2 regions of the Thalassolituus oleivorans MIL-1 genome follow, and region 1 is predicted to be linked to the other one. Evidence: predicted binding sites of a transcription regulator. Region 1 holds the regulator's gene; the other holds the start of a gene.
The links. The regulator FNR, encoded in region 1, switches genes on or off when oxygen is low (the NO sensors DNR and NnrR bind a similar motif). The targets are predictions, from matches to a motif close to TTGATNTANATCAA.
Positions count from the first base shown of each region.

Region 2: a site for FNR is predicted at 1,598-1,611, ahead of petA (ubiquinol-cytochrome c reductase iron-sulfur subunit). Genes of this name have one in related genera too.

Region 1 covers NC_020888.1:2,129,901-2,133,019, reverse strand. The annotation lists gene TOL_RS09680 (hypothetical protein) at 55-552, opposite strand; gene fnr (fumarate/nitrate reduction transcriptional regulator Fnr) at 858-1,631, opposite strand; gene TOL_RS09670 (sulfite exporter TauE/SafE family protein) at 1,696-2,367, opposite strand; gene ccoS (cbb3-type cytochrome oxidase assembly protein CcoS) at 2,364-2,576, opposite strand; gene TOL_RS09660 (heavy metal translocating P-type ATPase) at 2,579-3,119, opposite strand, start outside.
Region 2 covers NC_020888.1:457,611-460,729, forward strand. The annotation lists gene TOL_RS01925 (peptide chain release factor 3) at 1-165, shown strand, start outside; gene TOL_RS01930 (hypothetical protein) at 284-595, shown strand; gene rplM (50S ribosomal protein L13) at 741-1,172, shown strand; gene rpsI (30S ribosomal protein S9) at 1,177-1,569, shown strand; gene petA (ubiquinol-cytochrome c reductase iron-sulfur subunit) at 1,790-2,386, shown strand; gene TOL_RS01950 (cytochrome b) at 2,386-3,119, shown strand, end outside.

The sequences.
Region 1 (3,119 bases):
CTAGAAGACAGCTTAAGCACAGTTGTTACTGGCTAGACGGCTGCACAGACAAGATTAAGCGGCAGCCACTTTCATCGGGCGAATTAGCTCTTTGTACCTTGCTATAAAATCGGCGATGCTCAGATCGTCGCGGGGGTGATAGTATTGCTTCCATAGCTCCGCAAGCAATTCAGGCGTCGGATTATCTGGAAGTACAAATTCGGGGTGACGTAGATACGCTAAAAGTGCAATGGCAGTAGCGTAACTTAGATTAGTGGTGAGTTCGGCATGTGGATGAGTAAGAAAATCATGCTGACTGGCTAGGCCACGCACTTTACTCGCTAGCTCAGGCTGATGTCCTAGGTAGTCATCCCAAATATGGCGATGAGTTAAACCATGCATCTGGTAGACCCCAGAGGTACGCTGCCCCTCGGCTTTTAAAAAGGAGCCGAGTTCAGATTCAACGGCGGCTGTGGCAAGTAATAACGCCTCCGCACCAGCACTTTGAACGCCTAAACGTTGTAATGTTGGCTGAATAATACAGCGTTTAAAGTCTTCTGCAGCTATTCCCATTAGGGGGCTCCTAAGTACGCACCGTTAAACGTGTGGTGCTGTTTATACAGTATGTAGGACAAATTCAATTAATCTGCTTTGCCTTGTGCGAATAACGTCATTTTTTGGACATATTTGCGATTAAACTCACATTCTTAGCAAAGATAACGCAAAGCTCATGCCTACTTCTGAACGGGAGGCATTTTTGATCCTGCCATACGCTACAGTTGCCGTATTCGGCAATTGCTAACGGGTTAGTTACGCTTGAACATGACGAATGGATGAGCGTGCGATAACAAAAAGCCGGTTAAAAAACCGGCTTTTTGTTACTCGTCGTGCTTCTCACAATGCGTCGATGATACTAGCCCCGCCATTTCGTAAAGCGCATCCATGTCGCGCAATATAATTTCTTTGCCTTGGGTTTCGATCAGTTCGTTATTTTGGAAGCGAGTAAATACGCGACTAATCGTTTCTACGGCTAAGCCTAAGTAGTTACTGATATCAACGCGAGACATCGGCAAACGGAAATGGGAAGCGGAAAAGCCACGGCGCTGATAACGTTGTGAAATATCGAGTAAGAAAGAAGCAACGCGTTCTTCGGCGTTTTTCTTACTCAATAACAGCATCATATTTTGATCGTGGCGAATTTCAGTACCCATGGTGCGCATCAACTGTTTACGTAAGTCGGGTAGTTCATCAGCCAATGTATCAAGCTGCGGTAAAGGAATTTCACAAACCGTCGTGGTTTCTAATGCTTTTGCCGTCAACGGATAGCAGTCAGCCTCATAACCTGAAAGTCCAATCAGTTCGCTGGCAAGATGAAAGCCAGTAATTTGCTCTTCGCCGTTACTCGCCAGTGTGTAGGTTTTTAGGGCACCTGTACGAACAGCAAATACCGATTGGAAGGTTTCGCCTTGCTGGAATAATAATTGGCCTTTTTGAATCGGGCGACCACGACGAATAATATCGTCCAGACGTTCCATATCCGTATCTTTAAGCGATAGCGGCAAGCACAGAGCATTAAGAGAACACGTTTGGCAATGTGGTTGAGTACCACGTAATGGTGTGCTGGAAGTAGGAGAGGTTGATGGCGTCTTCATGATCGAATTCCCGTTAATCAATTTGCACTGGAGCGAATATCGCCGATATTACTTGTGATTTATACTAACTATTCGCAATAGGGAGCCAAACTGATACTAAGGTCCATAGCCCGTAGAGCATCAGTAGTGCGCCCGAGATTTTCCGTACGATAGCACGATTAAGCATTTGCATCAGTGTTGCCGCAGCAAGACTTGCTGAAAATATAGCCGGTAATGTGCCTAGCCCAAAAGCAAACATAGCCAGAGCTCCATCGAGAGGTTGTCCATTGGCAGCAACCCAGCTCAGAGTGCTGTAAATGAGTCCGCAAGGTAACCATCCCCATAACGCGCCGAGTAATAACTGGCTGCGCATGGTTGGGCGTCCTAGCTGCTTCTGCGCAAGTGGACGAATAAGACCCCAAAGGCCTTGCCCTAAGCGCTCTACTTGGGTCAGCCAAGATGCCCACTTAGCAACATACAATCCCATTAAAATTAACATTGCACCTGCAATCGTCCGCAGACCGAGCATTAACCATTGATGTTGCGATTGCAGCCACAACCCGAGTGCACCGACGAGAGCCCCTGCTAAGGTATAACTGGTAATGCGCCCTGCATTGAACAAAATAGCAGCGCGGATTCTATGCTCGCGATCCGTATTTCCGGCAGCGGCGGCAATACCCCCGCACATGACAAGGCAATGACTGGCGCCAAATAATCCCAGTAGGATTGCAGTAATAAATGACAGCGGTTCTGTCATTGCTTATCAGGGTCTTCATTAGAGTCAGCGTTAGAATCATCTTGCTTATCTTTGCGCTGAATTAAGTGCTCGTCATCATCAAATAGAATCTTGTGTGCTGGCGACTCTAGATCATCGAATTGCCCGCCTTTTACCGCCCAAAAAAATACGAATACAGCAATACCGATTAAGGCAATAGAAAGGGGAACCAAGACGTAAATAATATCCACGATCAAGCCTCGTTAAGGGATAGTGGGCGATTGCGAATTAAACGCAGGGCGTTAAATACAACCAAGAGTGAGCTAAACGACATACCAATGGCAGCGGCCCAAGGTGGAATTAATCCAGCAGCGGCCAACGGCAATGCAATCAGATTGTACAGTAATGCCCAGCCAATGTTTTGACGAATAATATGGCGCGTACGCCGAGCAACATCAAGTGATGAAATAAGCGCTTCGAGTCGACCGTTGGTGAGTAACATATCGGCATTGGTTTTGGCGAGGTCGGATGCTTCATTGACCGCCAACGATACATCAGCACCGGCAAGAACAGGGACATCATTGATGCCATCTCCAACCATCATGACGCGTTCACCTTGTTGCTGCCAATGTCTGACCGTTTTTAACTTCTCTGCGGGACTAACCCCAGAGCGTACATCGTCGATACCAAGGCTTGCGGCAATGGTTAGAGCAGCAGGGCTTGGGTCGCCGGTTAGTAGCGATACCTGAATACCGCGATCTTTAAGTGCCTTAATGACGGGTTCGGCACTGCGA
Region 2 (3,119 bases), 1.7 Mb from region 1:
TGTAAGGATCATAAGATGCTGGAAGACTTTAAGCGCAAAGCGGGTGATAACTTAGCGATTGATGGCGGTGGTCATTTAACCTATGTGGCTCCAACTCGCGTGAATCTGTCTTTGACCGAAGAACGCTGGCCGGATATTGAGTTCCGCTCAACTCGCGAACACTAATTTGGGTGTTGCGATAGCGAGTTCTAAGTGGGTGTTTAGCTAAGCTTTGGCTCGGCTTTGCCTTGCGGTGACGAAAGATTCGACTAATCTTTTCCACAAAGGTCTGTCGGAGAAGAAAATGACGTTATTTTTTGTCGCAGGAAGTGCCCTAACTCTGTTACTATGCGCGGCTGCCTGCTGGCTATTACAGCATAGGGTCAATAAACAGACCGTATCGGCCCATGATGCCAAGGGTTATCTACTGATTGCCTGTATCATCGTTGGCTTTGGTGTGAGTGCCGGTTGTTTTGCCGTTGGCCAACAACTGGGATATCAACAGCAGGAAAATACGTCAGAAGCGATGGGCTTAGCCCTACTTCTGGATGTTATGGTGGCATTGCTAGCGCTCATTGTAGGGCTAGTGGTGATTAAGGAACCCGAACAGTATTAATCGGATATGCAGGTCTGCGGGCAGGAATGCGTATTACGAAAGAATTCGGCTGAGATTCGAGCAAGAAGGTATTGCAGAATGTTTCAGTGTCCTATAGAATGCCGCCCTCTTTTCGGATCAACATGCCCTTGAAGGCGAGAAATTGATGAAAACTTACAGCGCGAAACCAGAATCCGTAAAACGTGAGTGGTTTGTAGTTGATGCAGCTGAACAAACGCTGGGTCGTCTGGCTACTGAGGTTGCTCGCCATTTGAGAGGCAAGCACAAGCCAGAATTCACTCCACACGTTGACACTGGCGACTATATTGTCGTTATCAACGCGGACAAAGTTAAAGTAACCGGTAATAAGTCCAGTGATAAGATGTACTATCGTCACACTGGTTACCCTGGTGGTCTTAAGTCTATCTCTTTTGAGAAACTTATTGATCATAAGCCAGAGATGGTTATTGAAACTGCAGTTAAAGGCATGCTGCCCAAGAATCCTCTTGGTCGTGCCATGTTCAAAAAAATGAAAGTTTATGCCGGTAGCGAGCATCCTCATACTGCTCAACAGCCGCAAGAACTGAAACTGGGATAATATGATGGCAGTCTCTCAATACTATGGTACCGGTCGTCGTAAGACTTCCACTGCACGCGTTTTCTTGCGTCCAGGTACTGGCAGCATCGTAGTAAACAAAAAGTCTTTGGACGTTTACTTCGGTCGTGAAACAGCTCGTATGGTTGTTCGTCAACCACTCGAATTGACTGAAAACCTAGGCAAATTTGACGTTATCGTTAACGTTCAAGGTGGCGGCGGTAGTGGTCAAGCTGGTGCAATCCGTCACGGTATTACCCGTGCATTGATGCAGTACGATGAAACATTGCGTCCTTCTCTACGCGCAGCGGGTTATGTAACTCGTGATGCTCGTGAAGTTGAGCGTAAGAAAGTGGGTCTACGTAAAGCACGTAAGAAGCCACAGTTCTCCAAGCGTTAATCCGCTGCAGAATAATAAAGAGCGCTTATTGGCACAGATCAATAAGCGCTTTTTTTATGTCTAAATCCCTAGTATCTATGGGTTTTTCCGGTTGTTTCTGGCCCCTATTTTCTTTACTATGAGCGCCGCTCTGTATGCTACGCTTGGTCTGTACAAAAATTGTGCAAGCGCTCCTGACCGGCTGGCGACGAAAGAATTTTTTTGATGGGAGAAGATGGTAATGAGTCAAGACGGCGTGAATAAGACTCGGCGTACTCTGCTCGTGGGTGCGACCGGTGCTGTCGGTGCAGTTGGTGCAGGCTTCCTTGCAGTGCCATTCGTAAAATCTTGGTTGCCAAGTGAAAAAGCGAAGGCTGCTGGTGCCCCGGCTAAAGTCGATGTCAGTAAAATTGAACCAGGTGCCATGCTCACCGCCGAATGGCGCGGTAAGCCTGTCTATATCGTGCGTCGCACACCAGAAACCTTGGACACACTTGGTACTCTGGCTGGTCGTTTAAAAGATCCCGAGAACAGCAATAAAGAACAGCAACCAGCGTATGCAGATAACGGTTTCCGTTCACGTAAGCCAGAATTGCTGGTTTTGCTAGGTGTATGTACTCACCTAGGTTGCGCTCCTAAGTATTTCGCTGAAGTTAAGCCTGAGCCGTTTGATTCTGACTGGAAAGGTGGTTGGTACTGCCCGTGTCACGGTTCACGTTTCGATTTGGCGGGACGTGTATTCAATGGTTCACCAGCAGCAACCAACTTAGTTGTACCTCCGTACTCCTATGAAAGCGATAACGTACTGGTGATTGGCGTTGACGAGGAGAATGCATAATGAGCAAGCAACAAAATACGCTCATGGGCTGGATTGATGACCGTTTACCGGTTACTCAGACCTATGAAAAGCATATGTCTAAATACTATGCACCGAAGAACTTTAACTTTTGGTACTTCTTCGGCGTATTGTCCATGATGATGCTGGCCAACCAAATCCTTACCGGTGTTTGGCTGACTATGAACTTCGTACCAAGCGCTGAAGGTGCATTCGCATCTGTTGAATACATCATGCGTGACGTTGAGTGGGGTTGGTTAATTCGTTACCTACATTCTACGGGTGCTACTTTCTTCTTTATCGCGGTATACCTGCACATGATGCGTGCGGTTTTGTACGGTTCCTATCAGAAGCCGCGTGAATTGATCTGGATCTTCGGTATGTTGATTTACCTAGCTCTTATGGCTGAAGCCTTCATGGGTTACGTACTGCCATGGGGACAGATGTCCTATTGGGGGGCGCAGGTAATTATTTCCCTATTCTCGGTTATTCCTTTCGGTATCGGTGATGCGCTGACGGAATGGATCCGTGGTGACTTCTTGATCTCTGGCGCGACTCTTAACCGCTTCTTTGCATTGCATGTTGTTGCTTTGCCTTTAGTGATTGTTGGTTTAGTTGTTGTGCATTTGTTGGCGTTACATGAAGTGGGTTCTAACAACCCTGATGGCGTTGATATTAAGAAATTGAAAGACGAAAACGGTAAGCCATTAGATGGTATCCCGTTCCACCCTTACTA